DNA from 4 places in the Methylobacterium sp. J-072 genome. Region 1 is predicted to be linked to each of the others. Evidence: predicted binding sites of a transcription regulator. Region 1 holds the regulator's gene; each other region holds the start of a gene.
What was found. Region 1 encodes PhoB, which activates phosphate uptake and scavenging genes when phosphate is short. Its sites were predicted from a motif close to TGTCATNNANCTGTCAT; they were not measured.

Region 1 (5,320 bases):
TTCCAGAAGCCGACGCCGTTCCCGATGTCGATCTACGACAACGTCGCCTTCGGGCTGCGTCTCTACGAGAAGCTGCCGAAATCCGAACTCGACGGGCGGGTGGAGCAGGCTTTGCGCAAGTCCGCCCTCTGGGATGAGGTCAAGGACAAGTTGCGCCAGGCCGGCACCGGGCTCTCGGGCGGACAGCAGCAGCGCCTGTGCATCGCGCGCACCGTGGCCCAGAGCCCGGAGGTGATCCTGTTCGACGAGCCGACCTCGGCGCTCGACCCGATCTCCACCGGCCGCATCGAGGAGTTGATCGAGCAGCTGCGCGACGAATTCACCATCGTCATCGTGACCCACAACATGCAGCAGGCGGCGCGCATCTCGCAGTTCACCGCCTTCATGTATCTCGGTGAACTGATCGAGTTCGGCCCGACCAACCGGATGTTCATGAATCCTGTCGAGCAGCGGACGCAGGATTACATCACCGGTCGCTTCGGCTAAGCATTCGCCGTAAAGTAGAGTACCGTTCCGGCGCCCATTCGGATGCCGCCCACAAGACTTGGAGCCGCGCCCGATCGCAAGGCTGCCGGTGCGGCTCCGGAACATGCTGCGTTGATCCGGGAACATCGGCTTGGTTCAGCCGATTGTGGTTGGGTGTTGGGTTTGGGACATCGATCCTCAACTCTCCGTCTTATGTCCTAGACTGCGCAAGGGATTGGATACCGGGGAACGCGCCGCGGTATCCGTGCTCGGAGCGGCGGGTTTCCGCCAGACCTCGCGGATCAAGGTTTGCGGGACGCCATCGAAGGATCCACCATGCCCGGCCATATCGTCAGCTCCTACGACACCGACCTGGATGACCTCCGCCGCTCGATTTCCGAGATGGGCGGCGTCGCCGAGAAGATGGCCGCCGAGGCGACCGACGCCCTGGTTCGCCGGGACGACACCCTCGCCCAGGCGGTGATCCTCGCAGACAAGCGGCTCGACGCGCTCCAGCGCGATATCGAGGAGCGGGCCGTGCTGCTCATCGCCCGGCGCCAGCCGCTGGCGATCGACCTGCGCGAGACCATCTCGGCGATCCGCGTCTCCGGCGACCTCGAGCGGATCGGCGACCTCGCCAAGAACGTCGCCAAGCGCGTCGTCGCGATCTCCGATCAGGCGCCCGCCCAGAAGATCGTGCTCGGCGTGCGCCACATGAGCGACCTCGCCGAGGCGCAGCTCAAGGACATCCTGGACGCCTATGCCAGCCGCGACGTCAAGGCCGCCTACGATGTCTGGGAACGGGATGGCGAGATCGACGCCCTGTACAATTCGCTGTTCCGCGAACTCCTGACCTACATGATGGAGGATCCGCGCAACATCTCGTTCTGCACGCATCTGCTGTTCTGCGCCAAGAACGTCGAGCGGATCGGCGACCACACCACCAACATCGCCGAGACGATCCACTACCTCGCCACCGGCGAGACGCTGGCGGGTGAGCGGCCGAAGAACGATGCGTCGAATTACGCGACGGTCGGCCCCGCCGCCACGGCCCCGTGACCCGCGGACCGCGTTGCGTCCGGGCAGCGCGCAATCCTCCTGTGGGGCAGAGTCAGATTGAGGGCGCGGGCGGGTTGAGGGAGCGCGGCGTCTGCCGCACCATCGTCCCGTCCGGGCGATCCGGCGCGGGCGAGCCGTCCGGTGCCGTCTACGGAACAGGTTATCGAACGTGAGCATGCAAGTCCTGATCGTCGAGGACGAGGAGGCCCTGACCACCCTGCTGCGCTACAACCTCGAAGCCGAGGGTTTTCTGGTGGATTCCGCCACGCGCGGCGACGACGCGGAGCTGCTTCTGGCCGAGCGCACGCCCGATCTCGTTCTGCTCGACTGGATGTTGCCGGGCCTCTCGGGGATCGAACTGTGCCGCCGCATCCGGGCCCGGCGCGAGACCGAGCGGCTACCGGTGATCATGCTCACCGCCCGGGGCGAGGAGGGCGATCGGGTCCGGGGCCTCGGCACGGGTGCCGACGACTACATCGTCAAGCCGTTCTCGGTCCCGGAGCTGCTCGCCCGGGTGCGGGCGCTGCTGCGCCGGGCCAAGCCCTCCCATGTGGCGGATCGTCTGGCAGCGGGCGACATCGAGCTCGACCGCACCGGCCATCGGGTCCGCCGCGCCGGCGAGGAACTCCATCTCGGCCCGACCGAGTTCCGGCTGCTCGAATTCCTGATGCTGGCGCCTGGCCGGGTCTTCTCCCGCGAGCAGCTCCTCGACGGGGTCTGGGGCCACGACGTCTATATCGACGAGCGCACCGTGGACGTGCATGTCGGGCGCCTGCGCAAGGCGCTCAACGCCCCGCGGCAGGCCGACCCGATCCGCACGGTTCGAGGCTCGGGCTACGCTTTCGACGAGACGTTTTTGCTGGAAGCCTAGCGCGCCGTTCCGGTCAGCGGACCAGCGCCGCGTTCTTGCCGGCAGCCGGCACCATCTCCAGGGCCGACAGAACCGTCCCCTCGGTGAGGATCTGCGGCAGCACCTGCGGCTCGCCGGTCCCCGTGTAGAGCAGGTACAGCGGCACGCCGCTGCGCCCGTGCGTCTCCAGGAGGCGGGTGATCTCGGGGTTCTGGTTGGTCCAGTCGCCCATTAGGTAGGTGACACCCCTGTCCGCCATCGCTGTCCGCACCGCCTTGGTCGAGAGCGAGGTCGTCTCGTTGACCGCGCAGGTGATGCACCACGCAGCGGTCATGTTCACGAAGACCGGCCGGTGCTCGTTCACCAGGGTGTCGAGGCGGGCCTGGGTGAACGGCTCGATGCCGTTGGCGGCCGCTTGGGCAGCTGGGGCGGCCCGGTCGCGGTCGAGGGTCAGGGTGAGCGCCGCGACAGCCACGATCGTCAGCGCTGCAAGCCCTTGGACGATCCGCCCGACCCGCGGAGCCGTAGCGCGCCCGTGTTCCCAGGCCCAGGCGGCGAAGCCCACCAGCACCAGGCCGATCAGCGCGGCGAGCAGCCCCTGCGGACCGACCTGCTGCGCCAGGACCCAGACCAGCCACGCCACCGTGGCGTAGACCGGGAAGGCCAGGACCTGCTTCAGGGTCTCCATCCAGGCGCCCGGCCGCGGCAGCGCCCGCAGGGCCGGCGGCCACAGGGTGAGCGCCAGGAAGGGCAGGGCGAGGCCGAGCCCGAGGCTCGCGAACACCGCGAGGGCGACGCCGGCGCTCTGCGTCAGGGCAAAGCCCACCGCCGAGCCCATGAACGGCGCCGTGCAGGGGGTCGCCACCAGGGTCGCGAGGACGCCCGTGAAGAACGAACCGCTGAGCCCCGAGCGCCGGGCCAGCCCGTCGCCGAGGCCGGCGAGACGCCCGCCGAGATGGAACACACCCGACAGGCTCAAGCCCATCGCGAGAAGTAAGTAAGCAAGCCCGGCCACCACGGCCGGCGATTGCAACTGAAATCCCCAGCCGATCGCCGCCCCGCCGCCCTTGAGGGCGAGCAACAGACCGGCCAGCCCGAGGAAGCTCGCCAGCACGCCGGCTGTGTAGGCGAGGCCGTGCAGCCGGACCCGGGCGGCGCTCTCGCCCGCGTGCCGCACAAGGCCAAGCACCTTGATCGACAGGACCGGGAAGACACAGGGCATCAGGTTGAGGATCAGGCCGCCGAGGAAGGCGAGCCCGGCCGCGGTCGCCAGCGTCAGCGCGTCGAACGCGGGGGTGGGCGGCGGCGTCGCCAAGGTCTCGGCCGCCACCGCCGAGGCCGGCGGGACCGGCTCGTCCCCGTACGCGAAGGCGAGGCGATGCGTGCCGGCGCCGGTCGCCTCCTCGACGGTCAGCACCCCCGGCAGGGCGGCCGGTGCCGGCTCGGCCGGGTTGCTCCGGGCGAGCGTGAGATGCAGGCCGGATTCGTCGATCGCCATCACCTGGGCGGCGGCGTTGTCGATCGCGGTCTCGGAATAGGGGAAGAAGGCCACGCCCTTGATGGTCTCGGGCTTGAGGCCGGCCGCGGCAAAATCGAGTTGCAGCGTGTCGCCCTGGCTCGAGAGGCGCACAGGCCAGAGCGCCGGGGCGGGCAGGGCGGCCCGGGCGCGCTCGAACAGGGCGGTCTGGCCCGCGTCCGGCCGGGGCTCGCCCGCCGGCAGGGTCAGGGCGAGATCGGCGGAGCCGGGCACGCATTCGGTCTCGCAGACCAGATAGGTCAGCTTGGCCTGGATCCGCACCGGATCGGCCGGGTCGAGGCTCGGCGGCGGCGTGACCGGCACGAGCAGCGTGACCTCGCCCTCGTAGCCGTAATTCATCAGCGTCGCGATCGCGATGCGCTCAGGCGCCGGCCACTGGATCGCGCCCGCGTTGAATCCCGCCGGCAGGGTCCAGGTTACCTCCGGCGGCAGGCCGGAATCGCCCGGATTGCGCCAGTAGACGTGCCAGCCCGGCTTCACCTGCATCCGCACCGCCAGCGTGAACGGCTGCGCCCCGGCCACCGCCACCGGCTCGGCCACGAGGCTCGCCCGCACGAGATCGGGCGGCGTGCGGAAGCCCTGCGCCGACGCGGCCGACAGGCTCGCGGCGAGCATCAGGAGCAGGAAGGCGAGGCGGCGGATCATGCTGTCCCTTCGCGCGCGGAGCGCCCGCGGTTTCACCCGGATGTCTTCGGGACCGGGGCGGGCTTTTCCGTGACGAGGCCTCTTATAGCGCGGGGGTCAGCGCCCTGTCCTCCGCTCAGCGCGGTGAGGCCGAGACCATGACGCCGCTGGGGTCGCTCAGCGGGGCTCGAACAGGATGAGGTAGAGGAACGCCCGTCGCTGATCCGCCCTCAGATGGGCCAGCCGGTTGACCGCGGACCGGGCGGTCTGAAGCGCCGCCCGCGCGTCGGTTTGCAGGAACGACAGGGATGGATCGTAGTCGGCGGCGTGCCGCCGATCCTGCAATTCCGAAGCGGCCCCGGCAATCGTGATGACGTGACCACCAAATCCACCGGGCGGCTCATACCGCCTGATCTTCGGCTTGAGCGTCGCGGCCTGGAGATCGTTGCAGATGCTTTTCAAACGCTGGTGAGAGACTGAACGATACGCCAGCGTCCAGAGCGGATCCTTGCGCCGCGTCCGCCCCACCGCCTCGTCGGCCGCAGCCGTCAGGATCGCGTGAAACAGGCCGTAATAGGCGTTGGAGAAGGTACGGCGCAGATCAGCCTGCCGCAACGAGCCGCGGCCGATTTGGAGAAGAAGCGCATCTGCCTGGCTGAACAGATGCTCGGGATTAATCAGCGCCAAGTTCGTCGAGCTCGCGCTGCTCGGCATACTCGACGACCACGCGCAGCGTCTCGCCGGCCTTCTGCAAGGCTTTGCGGATAGCCAAGCCGGCATCAAGC
Region 2 (5,320 bases), on a different contig from region 1:
GGCCAGCGCGCGGTTGTTGTAGGCCGAGCCGGAATTCGGATCGATCTGGATCGCCTTGGTGAAGTCCGCGATGGCGTCGTTGAACTGGCCGGCGCGGGCATAGGCGGCGCCGCGGGTGTTGTAGGCGGCGGCGTCGTTCGGGTTGCGCTGGATCACCTCGGTCAGCGAGGCGATGTTGACGTTGGTGGCGCCCGTGGTGTCGGTCTCCACCACCGCGTATTGCCGCGGGCCGGCGGCGCTTCCGACGGTCTCGCAGCCCGCAAGCGCCGCGGCCGAGAGCGTGGCCGCGCCGATCAGCGCGATCTTGTGTGCCAGCCCGTTGCGTACGATCATCGCCCCACTCTCCCCGGGGCACGGCCCGCCCCGCGTGCCCACCCCGCCCCCGAATCTTGTCTGTCGCCCGGCTTACGCCGCGTCCCGCATCTCCGGGGCACCGTCGCGCATCGCGGTGAATGCCGGCTTAAGGATACGCGGTCCCGCGACCGGTCACGCCGTGGTGGAAGCTTTGGGATGTGGCGAAGGTATGGCTCGCGGACGCGCGCAGGCCGTGTCGCGGCCTCCGGCGCGCGCGCGGCCGGTCCGGTGTGTTCCCGAAGCCGCAGAACCGGGCCCGGTCAGGCTTCCGGGATGCGCCCGAGCCGGGTGACGTGGCCCATCTTGCGGCCGGGCCGGGCCTCGCCCTTGCCGTAGAGGTGCAGGTGGGCGCCGGGCTCGGCGAGCAGGGCGGACCAGTCGTCCGCCTGGGCGCCGATCAGGTTGCGCATCTCCACCGGCAGCCCGCCGACCCGGGCTGAATCGCCGAGCGGCCAGCCGGACACCGCCCGGACGTGCTGGGCGAATTGCGAGGTCGTCGCCCCCTCGATGGTCCAGTGCCCGGAATTGTGCACCCGCGGCGCGATCTCGTTGACCACGAGCCGCTCCACCCCGTCCTCGCGCACCAGAAACATCTCGACGGCGAGCACGCCGACATAGTCCAGGGCGTCGGCGATGCGCTTGGCGATGTCGAGGGCGGCGCGGGCGGTCTCGGGGGTGAGGCCCGGGGCCGGCACCCGGGTCAGCGCCAGGATGTGGTCGCGGTGCTCGTTCTCGCACAGGTCGAAGGCCGCAAAGCCGCCGTCGCGGCCGCGGGCGGCCACCACCGAGACCTCGCGCTCGAACGGCACGAACCCTTCCAGGATCAGCGGCGCGCCGCCGAACTCGGCAAACAGCGCGTTGCGGTCGCCCTCGGCGCGCTCGCGCAGGATGCGCTGGCCCTTGCCGTCGTAGCCGAACCGGCGGGTCTTGAGCACCGCCGGCAGGCCGAGCGCCGCGATCGCCCGGTCGAGGTCGTCGGGCGTGTCCACCGCCTGGAACGGCGCGGTCGGGATGCCGAGCCGGTTAATGAAGTCTTTCTCGGTGAGGCGGTCCTGGGTGGTCGACAACGCCTCCGCGTTCGGATGCAAGGCGGCGTGCCGGGCCAGGATGTCGGCGGTGGCGCGCGGGATGTTCTCGAACTCGTAGGTCACCGCGTCCACGCTCCGCGCGAAGGCGGCGAGCGCCTCGGCATCGTCGTAGGCCGCGCAGGTGGTGAGGGCGCAGACGTCGAAGGCGGGGCTGTCCCGGTCGGGCGCGTAGACATGCACCTTCAGCCCGTAATTGGCCGCCGCGAGCGCGATCATGCGCCCGAGCTGTCCGCCGCCGACGATGCCGAGGGTGGAGCCGGGCTTCAAAGCTGTGTCGGTCACGAAAGCGTTTCCGTCTCCGGCCGTTCGGCCACCGACGCGGTCTGGGCCGCGCGCCACGCATCGAGGCGTTCCGCCAGGGCAGGATCGGTGAGCGCCAGAACCGCGGCGGCGAGCAGCGCCGCGTTGACAGCCCCGGCCCGGCCGATCGCCAAGGTCCCCACCGGGATGCCGGCCGGCATCTGCACGATCGAGAGCAGGCTGTCCTGGCCGGACAGGGCCTTGGATTCCACCGGCACGCCGAAGACCGGCAGGCGGGTCATCGCGGCGGCCATGCCGGGCAGATGGGCGGCCCCGCCGGCGCCCGCGATCACCACCTTGAACCCGGCCGCGACGGCGCCCTTGGCGAAGGCCACGAGCCGGTCGGGGGTACGGTGGGCCGAGACGATGCGCGCGTCGTACGGCACCCCGAGCGCGTCGAGCGTCTCGGCGGCGTGCCGCATGGTCGCCCAATCGGACTGACTGCCCATGATGATCGCGACCGGAGGCGACGCCATCGTTTGTCCCGGCAAAAGAGGGCGCTTACAGGCGGGGCGGCCCGGCGGCAAGGCGCCGCGCCGGCGCGTCCACTGACATCAGGCGATGATGTCCGGGGTGAGGGCGTCCTCGATATGGTAGATCCGGTCGCGCAGGGTCAGCTTGCGCTTCTTCAGGCGCTGGATCTGTAGCTGATCCCCGGCGACGCTGCGCTCCAGGGCCTCGATGGCGCCGTCGAGCCCCCGGTGTTCCTCGCGCAGCCGATTCAGCTCGGCTTCGAGATCCGCCGGCTGCACGTTTTCGTTCGACTCGTCCGCCATCGTCACCCGCGGTATCGAAGACCGTTCCGTGTCGAAGAGCATGCGTTACACCCCGCCGCGGGACAAGCCGGCCCGGCAAGCATTCGTCAGGCTTGACCGGAGAAAAGGCTTCGACAGGTGCGGCATCCTGTGCCAGTCTCCATGTGTCGGAACAATGACAGGAGATTCGACTCATGTCGCTGCAGACGCATTTGAGCCAACTCGCCCGGAAGCACGAAGCCCTCGAGCGTGAGATTCACGAGGCGATCCACAGGCCTTCTGCGAACGACCTCCATATTGCCGAACTGAAGCGACGGAAACTTCTTCTCAAGGACGAGATCAACAGGCTGCAAGCCGGCAACGATACGCTGCACTGAGCCGCGCCTGACTGTCCCACGGTTAGACATCCAAGACGAGAACCGCCGCATCGGTCCGCCCGGTGCGGCGGCTTCTTTTGGGGGTGATGACCGCGTTCACCCGGCCACGGTCCTCAGCTTGGGGAGCCCGCCAGACGCCACTGCGATCCCTGGAGGGCTCCTTCGAGGCCGGTGCGCGGCGCCTCAGGATGAGGGAGAGGGTAGGGGAAGCGGCATGATGCGCTAGGCTCGGCATCCCGCCGCGGGATGAGTCGGATCGTGAGCGCGTTCGTGTACATGCTGCGATGCTCGGACGGCAGCTACTATGTCGGCTCCGCGCGTGGGTCGTCCCTCGACAAGCGTCTCAGCGAGCATGAGGCCGGCACCTACCCCGGCTATACGAGCCGGAGGCGGCCGGTCACACTGGTCTACGCGGAGCAGTTCGAGCGCATTGCGGACGCGGTTGCGGCCGAGCGGCGCATCAAGGGCTGGAGCCAGGCCAAGAAAGAGGCGCTGATCCGCGACGATTGGGATGAGGTGCACATGCTGGCCAAGCGCCCGGCTGCGCAACGCTCATCCAAACCATCCCCCTCATCCTGAGGTGCCGAAGCGCAGCGGAGGCCTCGAAGGAGCCCTCCAGAAGGCGCACGATCCCTGGAGCCCTCCTTCGAGGCCGCTGCGCAGCACCTCAGGATGAGGGGGTTGGATGGGAGAAGCGGATTCTTCGTCAGGCCGTGTCTCCAAACGATCCGTCTGCTCACATCATCCTCACCGCCCGCCATCGCGCGCAAAAAACAAGAATCAGCTACGCTGCCCGTGATGCCGCCGGAGAGCGGCCCCCGAGGACACGCCGCGCCGATGACCACCGCCAGCCTGCCGGGCCGCTATCCCGAGATCTACGACGCGGCGCGCCGCGACCCGGAGACGTTCTGGCTGGAAGCGGCCGGGGCGCTCGACTGGGCGCAGAAGCCGGCGCGGTCCTTCGCGCCGGAATCCGGCCCCTACGGCCGCTGGTTCCCGGACGGGACGCTCAACGCCTGCCACAACGCGGTGGACCGCCACGCCGACGGGGCGCGGGCCGAGCAGGCGGCGATCCTGTACGATTCGCCCGTCACCGGGACCAAGCGCAGCATCAGCTATCGGGAGCTGCGCGATTCGGTGGCGGCGCTCGCCGCGGTGCTGGCCGAGCTCGGCGTCGGCAAGGGCGACCGGGTCGTGCTGTACATGCCGATGGTGCCCGAGGCCCTGTTCGGCATGCTGGCCTGCGCCCGGCTCGGGGCCGTGCACTCGGTGGTGTTCGGCGGCTTCGCGGCGAACGAATTGGCCGTGCGGATCGAGGATGCCACCCCGAAGGTGGTGCTGGCCGCCTCCTGCGGACTCGAGCCGAACCGGGTGGTCGCCTACAAGCCGCTGCTGGACCTCGCGATCGCCACCTCCCGGCACAAGCCGGAGGCCTGCCTGATCCTGCAGCGTCCCCAATGCGCCGCGACCCTCGTCGCGGGGCGCGACCGCGACTGGGCCGAGACCGTCGCGGCCGCCCGGGCGGCGGGCAAGCACGCCGCCTGCGTGCCGGTGGCCGCCACCGACCCGCTCTACGTCCTCTACACCTCCGGCACGACCGGCAAGCCGAAGGGCGTGGTCCGGGATACCGGCGGCTACCTCGTGGCGCTCGCCTGGTCGATGCCAAACCTCTACGGCGTCCAGCCCGGCGAGACCTATTTCTGCGCCTCCGATATCGGCTGGGTGGTCGGCCATTCCTACATCGTCTACGCGCCGCTCCTGCACGGCTGCACCACGGTGCTGTACGAGGGCAAGCCGGTGGGCACGCCGGATGCCGGGGCGTTCTGGCGGGTGGTCGCCGAGCACGGCGTCGTCTGCCTGTTCACGGCGCCGACGGCCCTGCGCGCCATCAAGAAGGAGGATCCGGCCGGGTCCCTGATCGGCGCCTACGACCTGTCCGCCTTCCGCAGCCTGTTCCTGGCCGGGGAGCGGGCCGACCCGGATTCGGTTGCCTGGGCCGAGCGGGTGCTGGGCCGCCCGGTGATCGACCATTGGTGGCAGACCGAGACCGGCTGGCCGATCGCCGGCAATCCGCTGGGCCTCGGCTTCCTGCCGGTGAAGCACGGCAGCACCTGCGTGCCGATGCCGGGCTACCGGGTCGAGGTCCTGGACGAGGGCGGTAAGCCGGTCCCGCCCGGCACGATGGGCACCATCGCGATCCGCCTGCCCCTGCCGCCCGGCTGCCTGCCGACCCTGTGGGGCTCGGACGCGCGGATGCGGTCGAGCTACCTTGCCACCTTCCCGGGTTATTACGACACCTCGGATGCCGGGGTGATCGACGCCGACGGCTACATCACCGTGCTGGGGCGGACCGACGACATCATCAACGTCGCGGGCCATCGCCTGTCCACGGGCGGCATGGAGGCGGTGCTGGCCGGCCATCCGGATGTCGCCGAGTGCGCGGTGA
Region 3 (5,320 bases), on a different contig from region 1:
ACTCGACCACGTTCTGCGGCTTGCCGGCGACGAACGCCTCGACGTTGTCGACGAGCTGGTCGGCCAGGATCTGCATCGCTTCCTTGCTGGCCCAGGCGACGTGCGGGGTCACGATCAGGTTCGGCAGGTCGGCCTCGCACAGGATGTTGCCGTCTTTGGGCGGCTCCTGCGCGACCACGTCGAAGCCCGCGCCCGCGATGGTCCCGTCCTTAAGCGCGGCGAGCAGGGCGGCCTCGTCCACCAGCCCGCCCCGGGCGGTGTTGATCAGGATGGCGTTCTTCTTCATCCGCTTGAGCTCGGCGGCGCCGATCATCCCCTTGGTGTCGGGGGTGAGCGGCACGTGCAGCGTGATCACGTCGGATTGCGTCAGGATCGTCTCGAAATCGACCAGACCGTCCTGCGGGAACACGTCGTAGGCCAGGACCTTCATGCCCAGCGCCTCGGCGCGCTTGCCGATCGACTTGCCCAGCGCCCCATAGCCGACGATGCCCAGCGTCGAGCCGGCGATGTCGTAGATCGGGTAGTCGAAGTAGCAGAACTGCGTGGACTTCGCCCAGTCGCCGCGCCGCACCGAATTGGCGTAGGGCACGATCGCCCGCCGCAGGGCGAACATCAGCCCGACCACGTGCTCGGGCACGGTGTTGAACGCGTAGTTGCGGATGTTGACGACGGTGATGCCCTGCGCCTTGGCCTGGGCCTTGTCGACCACGTCGGTGCCGGTGGCGGCCACCGCGATCAGCTTCAGGTCAGGGAGTTGCTTCAGGGTCTCGGCCCGCATCGGGACCTTGTTGATCAGCGCGATCTCGGCCCCCTGGAGCCGGGCGACCGTGTCTTCGGGCGTCCAGGTCGAGTCGTGCTCGACGTATTCGTTCGGGAAGCTGAACGGCCGGACCGTCGCGTCGAGGGACTCACGGTCCAGGAACACGATTTTCTTCGTCATGGATCCCCTCTCGGGCGACGGGCGGTTTCCTCGGGATTCTTCTTGTTATTTGCCTGCCGAGGCGGGAGCGGCAAGCAGCTCCCGCCTCGGTGGCCCGCGCGATTTACGCCTTGTGCAGCGGATTCTCGCGCAGGTAGCTGGAGGCGGCCGCGACGCCGGAGCCGGGCGTGACCTTCACGCCGCAATCGATGAGCGCCATCTCGGCGCCCGCGATGCCGCCAAGCAGCGACAGCTCGTTCAGGTCACCGAGATGGCCGATACGGAACACCTTGCCGGCGACTTTCGACAGGCCGGTTCCCAGCGAGAGGTTGTAGCGCTCGTAGGCGTGGCTGATCACCTTGGCGGCGTCGACCCCCTCCGGCACCACGATCGCCGTGACCGTGTCGGAATTCCACTTCGGCTCCTTGGCGCAGGGCTTGAGGCCCCAGGCCGCCACCGCCTGGCGGGTCGCCTCGGCGAGAACGTGATGGCGGTGGTAGATGTTCTCCAGCCCCTCCTCCTTCACGATCGTCAGGGCTTCGCGCAGGCCGTAGAGCAGCGGCAGGGCCGGCGTGTAGGGGAAGTAGCCGGTGGCGTTGGCGGCGAGCTGGTCCTTCCAGGCGAAGTAGGCGTGACCGAGCCGGTCGTTGCGGCCGGTGCCGCCCTCGGCGATCTTCAGCGCCTTGGGGCTGATGCAGATCAGGCCGAGGCCGGCGGGCAGCATGAAGCCCTTCTGCGAGCCCGCGATGGCGCAGTCGACGCCCCACTCGTCCATCTTGAACGGCAGCGAGCCGATCGACGAGATGCCGTCCACGAACAGCAGCGCCGGGTGGCCGGCGGCGTCGAGCGCCTTGCGAACCGCGCCGATATCGCTGGTGACGCCGGTGGCGGTCTCGTTGTGGACGACCATCACGGCCTTGATCGCGTGGTCCTTATCGGCCCGGAGCGCCTCCTCGATCTTCTGCGGATCGGCGCCGGCGCCCCACTCCTCCTCCTGGACGATCACGTCGAGGCCGAGGCGCTGGGCCATGTCGACCCAGAGATGGCTGAACTGGCCGTAGCGGGCGGTGAGCACCTTGTCGCCGCGGCACAGGGTGTTGGACAGGGCCGATTCCCAGATGCCGGTGCCCGAGGACGGGAACAGGATGATCGTCCCGGCGGTCGAGCCGAACACGATCTTGGAATCCTGGAGCAGCGGCTTCACCAGCTCGGGGAAGCTCGGCGAGCGGTGATCCTCGGACGGCACGTGCATCGCGCGCAGGACGCGATCCGGGATGTTCGTGGGGCCCGGGATGAACAGGTGATTGCGACCGGGGCGCCGGGTTGCGGCCATGGTGTTTCCTCCAAAAATCTGTTGCGCGCGGGCGGACCCGCGCCGGTTCGTTCAAACGTCCTTGGCGCCCTGGGGCTTCGTCGGGCATTCAGCGAGCGGCACCAGCAGTCGCGGCGCCGGCCGCGGCTCTCCGAACACCATTCGCGTCGTCCGTGGATCGGGGGGCCCAGCGGAGCGGCAGGCGGCCTCGTGCCGCTCGCGTCGCGGCGCGCCCCCGCGCGCCGGTCGCCTCCGAAATGCCGTCCCGTTCTACGGCGCCTCGTCTCAAGGCACCCTGGCCGCCTTCCAGTACGCATCCGGCCCGGCTCATGCCGAGCCACCGGTTGCTGGTATTATGAGGCGGCGAAGCTGGGAAGCAAAACCGGAAAAACTTCGGGATCGTGGCAAAAAAATTTTTTGTGCGCCGCAACGTCAGCTATTCGCGCTTGATGACTTTCCCCGCACCGCACCAAGACACCCCACAGCGACGCGGGTCCGCGTCATCAAACTGAGACGTGATCGCGCTCTGGATCCCCCGACCGTTCGACCGCCGGGAGGGTGACGTGGCCGAGGATGAGGAGATGCCGGTTCGGGTCCGGACGTTGTTCCTGTCCGATCTGCATCTCGGCACGCGCGGCTGCCAGGCCGGGCTTCTGCTGTCGTTCCTGAGGGATTACGACGCCGACACCGTCTACCTGGTCGGCGACATCGTGGACGGCTGGCAGTTGCGCTCCGGCTGGTACTGGCCGCAGGAGCACAACGACGTGGTGCAGAAGCTCCTGCGCAAGGTGCGCAAGGGCGCCCGGATCGTCTACCTGCCGGGCAACCACGACGAGTTCCTGCGCGACTATGTCGGCACCAATTTCGGCGGCATCGAGATCGCCGAGACCGCGATCCACGAGGCGGCCGACGGGCGGCGCTACCTGGTGATCCACGGCGACCAGTTCGACATGGTGGTGCGCCACTCGCCCTGGCTCGCCCATCTCGGCGACGGCGCCTACACGCTGGCGCTCAGCCTCAACACCCTGATCAACCGGATCCGGCGGCGGGTCGGCCTGTCCTACTGGTCGCTCTCGGCCTGGGCGAAGCTGCGGGTGAAGAACGCCGTCAGCTTCATCGGCCGGTTCGAGAGCATCCTGGCCGAGGAGGCGCGCCGTCAGGGCGCGAACGGGGTGATCTGCGGGCATATCCACCACGCCGCCGACCGGGCGATCGGCGACCTGCGCTATCTCAACACCGGCGACTGGGTGGAATCCTGCACCGGCCTGATCGAGCATTACGACGGCCGGATCGAGGTGCTGCACTATCCGAGCATCCTCCGGGCCCGCGAAGCCGAAGCCGCGCCGCGGGCGGTGCCGGGCCGGCGCGCGGTGGCGTGAGGGATCCACGCGTGAAACTCCTCATCGTCAGCGATGCCTGGCATCCGCAGGTCAACGGCGTCGTGCGGTCCCTGGAGCAGATGGTCCGGCGCGCCCCGGAGCACGGCTTCGCGACGGCCCTGCTCTCGGTGGCGGATTTCCGCTCCCTGCCCCTGCCGGGCTATGCGGAGATCCGCTTGGCCTTGGCGGGACGCGACCGGGTCGCGGCGCGCTGGGCCGCGGAGCGGCCGAGCCACGTCCACATCGCCACCGAGGGGCCGATCGGCTTCGCGGCCCGGCGGCACTGCCTGGCCAACGGGCTGCCCTTCACCACGAGCTACCACACACGCTTTCCCGAATATCTCGCGGCCCGGCTGCCGGTGCCGGAGGCGTGGTCCTACGCCTATCTGCGCCGCTTCCATGGGGCGGCGCGCGGCACGATGGTCAGCACTGCCTCCCTCCAGGCGGAGCTCGAGGCAAAGGGTTTCACCCATCTGATGCGCTGGACCCGCGGGGTCGATACCGAGCGGTTCCGCCCGGCCGCCCCCGGCGACCTGCCGCTGGCGGAGCTGGCCGGGCTGCCCCGGCCGCTGTTCCTGTATGTCGGCCGGCTCGCCGTGGAGAAGAACCTCGCGGCCTTCCTCACCCTCGACCTGCCCGGCACGAAGGTCGTGGTCGGCGACGGGCCGGACCGGACTCGGCTGCAGGCGCTGGCCCCGGAGGCGCGCTTCCTCGGCACGCGGACGGGGGCGGCGCTCGCGTCCGTCTACGCCGCCTGCGACGCCTTCGTGTTCCCGAGCCTCACCGACACGTTCGGCATCGTCCTCTTGGAAGCCATGGCCTGCGGCCTGCCGATCGCCGCCTTCCCGGTGCCGGGTCCCAACGACGTGCTGAGCGGGACCCGCGTCGGCATCCTCGACCAGGATCTGCGCACGGCGGCGCTGGCGGCCTTGCGCCTGTCCCGGGCCGAGTGCCGGCAGGAGGCGCTGCGCCGCGGCTGGGACGTCAGCGCCGACCAGTTCTTCGGCAACATCATCGAGGCGCATGGCGGCGAGCGCGGGACCCGGAACGCCGCTTGACCGGTGACGGCGGCCGCGCGGGATGGCAGGACGGCGCCATGCCGCCCGTGAAGCGAAAAACGCCCGCCCTCACCCCGCCCTTCGACCCGGCCCGGGCCGCGGACTACCCCGCGGCGATCGGCTGCGACGAGGTCGGACGCGGCGCCCTGTGCGGGCCCGTGGTGGTCGCGGCGGTCTGGTTCGACCCGTCAGCGATCCCCCCTGCCCTGCTGGCGGCCCTCGACGACAGCAAGCGCGTGCCCGAACCGATCCGCGCGCAGCTGGCGCCGCTGATCCGTGCCCATGCCCGGGTCGCCGTGGCAGCGGGCTCCCGGGCGCTGATCGACCGGATCAACATCCGCGCCGCGACCCTCGACGCGATGCTGCGGGCCGTGTCCCGCCTCGGAATCGCGGCCCCGGTCCTGGTGGACGGCCGGGACGCCCTGCCCGGCCTGCCGGGTCGGGCGGTGATCGGCGGCGACGGGCTGGTGCCGCAGATCGCCGCCGCCTCGATCGTCGCCAAGGTGTTTCGCGACGGGCTGATGCGTCGCCTCGCCGAGCGCCATCCGGGCTACGGCTGGGAGCGCAATGTCGGCTACGGCACGGCCGTCCACCGGGCCGGCCTGACCACACTCGGCCGAAGCCCCCACCACCGCCTCAGCTTCACCCGCGG
Region 4 (5,320 bases), on a different contig from region 1:
GTCGAGGTTGGCCTCGGTGTAGCCGCCGACCACGCCGAGTTTGAACCCGCTCGGCAGCCGGATGTCGGCGCCGAGCGCGAAGCCGGCGATCTGCCGGTCGAGGTCGAAGGCGTTGCCGCCCCCGCCCGCCGTGCCGAAGGCGCCGAAGCCCTGGCCCCACAGCCCGAACACCTGCGGGTCGAGGATCCGCACCGGGACATTTGCCACAACCGGCGCCCGGCCGGGCAGATCGGCGGTGTAGGCCGCCGGCAGGGTGCGGTCGTCGAGGCCCGAGCCGCCACCCCAGCGCAGGCGGTCGAGCACCGCCTCGCGCACGAAGAACGCGGTCTCGTAGGCCGCCGAGACCGTGCCGGCATGGATGTCGCCGGAGAGCGCCCGGAAGCCGTCGGCGGCCTCGCTCGTGGTGAAGGCCAGGGCGGCGTCGTAGGCGCGGCCGCGGCCCGCCGCCTGGAGCGCGTTGGCGGCGGCGATGCCGTTGCGGCCCGTTGCGCTGGCGGCGAGCGGCACGTCGTTGCGGGTGAGGGTCAGGTCGACCGCGTTGGGCAGGTAGCGCAAGCCCGGGGACAGGAAGGCGAGGTTGGCGGTCACGCCGTCGAACCGGCCGGAGACCCCGCCCGCCGCGCTCAGGATCGCGTAGGTGGTGCGCGGGCTATAGGCGCCCGAGGCCGCCAGCACCTGCACGGTGCCGCCGGCGAGCGTGGCGCCGCCGCCGGCCGCGATCCGGTCGGCCTGGCCGGCGGCGTTGGCCTCGACCCGGTAGACCGAGCCCGGCGCGAAGGCGACCGCGCCGGCGACGTTGAGCGTGCCGATCGAGTTGCCCGGCGAGACGGTGCCGCCCGACAGCGCCGCGATCCCGCCGACGGAGCCCGAGCCGCCGAGCAGGCCTCCGGCATTGACCGAGACCGTGCCGGCGATGGTGCCGTTGGCGTAGAGCGCGCCGCCCTGGCCGATGCCGACATCGATGCCGAGGCGGTCGGTGGTGTCCATCCGCAGGGTGCCGGTGACGTTGCCGAAGTATCCGGCGGCGGAATACAGGTCGATCCGGCTCCAGTAGCTCAGCGGGCTGCCGTAGAAGGCCGCGAGCGCGTTGGTCTGCGTGTTGACCACGATCTGGTTGATCGTGTCGGTCGAGAGCTGTCCGTAGAGGCCGCCGTTGGGCGCGAGCGTCCGGGCGGCGGTGGTGGATCCGCCGTAGAGCGGCGCCAGCAGGATCGAGGCGTCGGGTCCGCCCGCGGGGGCGGCCTCGCGGGGCGCCTGGGCGAAGGACAGGGTCGGCAGGCCGTAGGTCAGGCGGGCCTGGTAGGCAGCCTGGTTGGCCGCGGACGGGACGTAGGGGTTGCCGGTGGTATTCGCGCTGCTGCCGGCGCAGGCCGCGACGGTGTTGCCGCATTGCGCGGCGAGATAGGCCTGGAGTTCGGCCTGGGCCTTCACGAACTGGTTCGGCAGGTTGATCGCCGTGCCGGTCACCGCAGGGTTGTTGATGTAGGCCGGGTTGGTGAAGGCCTGGGCAAGGTCGTAGGCCGAAAGCGCCCGGCTGCCGATGATGTCGAGCGGGTAGTGGACGCCGAGCACGATGCGGCTCTCGCCGTACTCGGAGGCGCGCAGCAGCGCGCTCTGGTATTGCTGCGGCACCAGCATCGCCAGCAGATAGCCGCTCGTATACGCGTAGGTGGTGTGCCCGCTCGGGAAGGACGGGTTGGTGGCGATACCGCTGAGCGCCGTCGGGTCGAAGGCCTTGAAGCGGTTCGGCGCGACCTGGACGGGCCGGGAAGATCCATAGACGTCCTGGCCGGCTTGCGTGTTGGTGACGCCGTAGGCGAGGTCGTAGACGCTGTTGGTGGTGTTGGGCAGGCCGTTGGCTCTGGGCAGGCTGTAGCCCGCCGGCGCCACGGCGGGCGTCGCCACGTAGTTGGCGGGGGTCACGCTCGGGTTGTTGGCCGCGCCGTTGGCGAAGTAGTTCTTGGCGACGCCCAGGTTGTTGCCCGTGAAGGTGTTGGCGTTGACCAGCAGGTTGACGACGTTGCCGAGCGGACCGCTGGCGCCCGGGGCGACGCCGCGCTGGTAGATCGGCCCGAGCTGCGAGCCGAGGCCGCCGACGAATTGTTGCGGAACGATGCCGTTGATCGGCGTCTGGCCGGGCAGGCCGCTGGCGATGTTGGCGGCGACGCCGTAACTGCCGAGCCCGACCGAGGACAGGTTGTTGCCGGCCGAGCTCAGCAGATTCTTGTCGCTGATCGCCAATTGCTGCCGCGCGAGCCCGGCGCCGTTGTTGAGCGCGATCGTCTGCGCCAAGTTCAAGCCCAGCGTCGCCTGGCCGGCCGCCGTCGCATTGAGCGACAGGAACGGCGCCAGCAGGTTGAGGACGTTCACGTCCGAGGCCGTCGTGTTGACGGTCTGCGCCTGCACACCCGAACTGTATGCGGCGACCATCAAGGCCGCCATCGAGACCCCGCAGCGAAACGTCATTCCCGGCCCCCAAGCCTGTGGCCATTCGGCCTGCGCCGGGGGTTTTAGCGAAATCTCCACGCGCGAATGCGTCATAATCCATTCACAAAACTCTGAATCATCGCGTGTATCCCGACTGCAACAGCCTTATATCTTAGCCGGCGCAAATCTGTCTTGGATGTTGCTTGTGAGTTGCTCAGGACGTGGCTGGAGTCCGGCCGCAAAACCTTTCCACGGCGCGCCGAGCGCGCCGCGAAGCCTGGTCATCGGCTCGGACTATCCGCGGACGGATGTCAGATTTCGGCCCCCGGACGGGGCGGTGCCGTATCAGTAAACACCCCCGCCCAGGGCTTGAGGAAGACCGATTAGACTTCGCCCCGATTGATATCTTCGGATCCTTGGCTGTAGACGCGCGAATATAATGCTTCCTCGGATCCGGCCGGTAAAACGTCACTGAACTGTCATCCCACAATCTTAATCCCGCCTTGCGTCCAAAGACGAGTCACCGCGAGGGCCCATGTCTGATTCCGCCGTAATGTCGCCGCCAGTGGCGGGAGGCAGGCCCGCGGGCGGCCCGCGCCTGGATAACGGGATTCATTTGGGGGGCGTCGTCGTTTTCCTGGCGATCCTGGTCGCCGGGCTCGGCTACGCGGTGGTGAGCCTCGTCACCGACATCAACGCGGTCGGCGAAGCGCCGCTGGCCTACGGGGCCTTCGCGCTGCTGGGTCTCGCCCTGCTGATCGCTCTCGCCTTCGAGTTCGTGAACGGGTTCCACGACACCGCCAACGCGGTCGCGACCGTGATCTACACCCACTCGCTGCCGCCGCTGGTGGCGGTGGTCTGGTCGGGCTTCTTCAACTTCCTCGGCGTCATGTTGTCCTCCGGCGCGGTGGCCTACGCCATCGTCACCCTGCTGCCGGTCGAGCTGATCCTGCATGTCGGCTCGGGGGCCGGCTACGCGATGATCTTCGCGCTGCTGCTCGCCGCCATCATCTGGAACCTCGGAACCTGGGCCTTCGGGCTGCCGAATTCCTCGTCGCACGCGCTGATCGGCTCGGTGCTGGGCGTCGGCCTCGCCAATCAGCTCATGAGCGGCGGCGACGGCACCGCGGGGGTCGACTGGGGCCAGGCGCTCAACGTGTTCAAGGCGCTGCTGTTCTCGCCCCTGTGCGGCTTCGTGCTCGCGGCCGTGCTGCTGCTGGCCCTGAAATTCGCGGTGCGGCGCAAGGACCTCTACGAGGCGCCCAAGGGCGAGGCGCCCCCGCCTCTCTGGATCCGCAGCCTCCTGATCCTGACCTGCACGCTGGTGTCGTTCTTCCACGGCGGCAACGACGGCCAGAAGGGCATGGGCCTGATCATGCTGATCCTGATCGGCGCCGCGCCCACCGCCTACGCGCTGAACCGGACCATGTCGGACGACACGACCCCCGCCTTCGTCCAGACCTCCGCGGCGGCGAGCCAGGTCTTCGCCACCCGCGCCGGCGGCATCCCCGAGCCGGAGGCCGCGCAGGCGCGCCGGACGGTGACGGACGCGCTGAAGAGCAAGGCCCTGAACCAGCCGCCGGTCTACGCCGCGCTCTCCGCGCTGGCGACCGACATCGCCGCCAGCGTGAAGAATTACGGCGCGATCCGCACGGTGCCGGCCGCCCAGACCGAGAACCTGCGCAGCGACATGTACCTCACCGCCGACGCGGTGCGGCTGCTGCCGAACGCAGGGGCGGACTTCTCGGAGGCCGACAAGGCGACCCTGAAGAGCTACACCGGGCTGCTCAACAGCGGCACCCGCTACATCCCGGGCTGGGTGAAGGTCTGCGTCGCCCTGGCCCTGGGGCTCGGCACCATGGTCGGCTGGAAGCGCATCGTCGTGACGGTGGGCGAGCGGATCGGCAAGACCCACCTCACCTACGCCCAGGGCGCGTCGGCCGAGATCGTGGCCGCGGGCACGATCGGGCTGGCCGAACTCTACGGCCTGCCGGTCTCGACCACCCATATCCTGTCGTCGGGCGTGGCCGGGACGATGGCGGCCAACGGCTCGGGCCTGCAGATGGCCACGGTGCGCAACATGGCGCTCGCCTGGGTGCTGACCCTGCCGGCGGCCATCACCCTGGCGGCGGGGTTGTTCTTCCTCCTGCGCCACGTCTTCTGACGCGGTCAGGCCCGCGACGCACGGGCGGACGTTCGGACAACAGGCAGGGCCGTTTCCGCGATCGGCGGAAGCGGCCCTGTCGTTTTCGGTCCCGGCTTGTCGGGACCTATGGGCGCGCCATGGCCCGCACGTAGGCCAGGCAGGTGCGGCGCGCGGCGACGGTCTCGATCGCCATGAAGGCCGTCACGAGATCCGCCGCCTGGGCGACGGTCTCGCCCGGTTCGATCTCGTCGGGAAAAAACGCGGCGACCGGCAGGCGCAGCGTGTCGGCGATGCGGTCCAGAAGCGCCACGGAGCGATCCGCCTCGGCAAGCCCGTGAACCGGCGGGGTCATGACCTGCGCCATCGCTCAACCCACCTGATGGCCGAGCTGGATCGCCCGGGCGATTTCCGAGCGCCGGGCGGCGTAGCCGGGGGCGACCATCGGATAGTCGGCGGGCAGGCCGAACTTGGTCCGGTAGCGCTCGGGCGTCAGGCCGTTGGCGGTGAGGTGGCGCTTGAGCGTCTTGTAGGACCGGCCGTCGATGAAGCTGATCAGGCCGTCCTGGGTGATCGAGGCTTCGATCTGCGTGGCGGACGGGCCGGTCCAGCCCGCGGCGGAACCGGCGGGGTTCTTCTGAAGCACCGCGATCGCCGCGTGAACCTGGTCGATCAGCACCGGAAGGTCACCCGCCCCCACGGGATTCCGCGACACATAGGCAGCGACGATGGCGCCGACTTTCTCGAGCA

Region 2: the regulator PhoB is predicted to act here: its motif matches at 2,662-2,678, upstream of MKK67_RS16230 (YdcH family protein).
Region 3: the regulator PhoB is predicted to act here: its motif matches at 2,730-2,746, upstream of MKK67_RS05485 (UDP-2,3-diacylglucosamine diphosphatase).
Region 4: the regulator PhoB is predicted to act here: its motif matches at 2,894-2,910, upstream of MKK67_RS01495 (inorganic phosphate transporter).

The regions. Positions count from the first base shown of each region.
Region 1 covers NZ_JAKSYK010000174.1:66,685-72,004, forward strand. Annotated here, with positions in the region: gene pstB (phosphate ABC transporter ATP-binding protein PstB) at 1-486, shown strand, start outside; gene phoU (phosphate signaling complex protein PhoU) at 802-1,524, shown strand; gene phoB (phosphate regulon transcriptional regulator PhoB) at 1,700-2,395, shown strand; gene MKK67_RS20240 (protein-disulfide reductase DsbD family protein) at 2,409-4,556, opposite strand; gene MKK67_RS20245 (hypothetical protein) at 4,713-5,222, opposite strand; gene MKK67_RS20250 (hypothetical protein) at 5,209-5,320, opposite strand, start outside.
Region 2 covers NZ_JAKSYK010000144.1:19,014-24,333, reverse strand. Annotated here, with positions in the region: gene MKK67_RS16250 (tetratricopeptide repeat protein) at 1-333, opposite strand, end outside; gene MKK67_RS16245 (5-(carboxyamino)imidazole ribonucleotide synthase) at 615-1,724, opposite strand; gene purE (5-(carboxyamino)imidazole ribonucleotide mutase) at 1,721-2,218, opposite strand; gene MKK67_RS16235 (YdcH family protein) at 2,297-2,560, opposite strand; gene MKK67_RS16230 (YdcH family protein) at 2,692-2,874, shown strand; gene MKK67_RS16225 (GIY-YIG nuclease family protein) at 3,133-3,453, shown strand; gene MKK67_RS16220 (propionyl-CoA synthetase) at 3,712-5,320, shown strand, end outside.
Region 3 covers NZ_JAKSYK010000056.1:43-5,362, forward strand. Annotated here, with positions in the region: gene MKK67_RS05475 (D-2-hydroxyacid dehydrogenase) at 1-940, opposite strand, end outside; gene MKK67_RS05480 (aminotransferase class V-fold PLP-dependent enzyme) at 1,044-2,252, opposite strand; gene MKK67_RS05485 (UDP-2,3-diacylglucosamine diphosphatase) at 2,795-3,610, shown strand; gene MKK67_RS05490 (glycosyltransferase family 4 protein) at 3,622-4,668, shown strand; gene MKK67_RS05495 (ribonuclease HII) at 4,707-5,320, shown strand, end outside.
Region 4 covers NZ_JAKSYK010000025.1:1,369-6,688, reverse strand. Annotated here, with positions in the region: gene MKK67_RS01500 (autotransporter domain-containing protein) at 1-2,466, opposite strand, end outside; gene MKK67_RS01495 (inorganic phosphate transporter) at 2,963-4,591, shown strand; gene MKK67_RS01490 (hypothetical protein) at 4,698-4,937, opposite strand; gene MKK67_RS01485 (MucR family transcriptional regulator) at 4,941-5,320, opposite strand, start outside.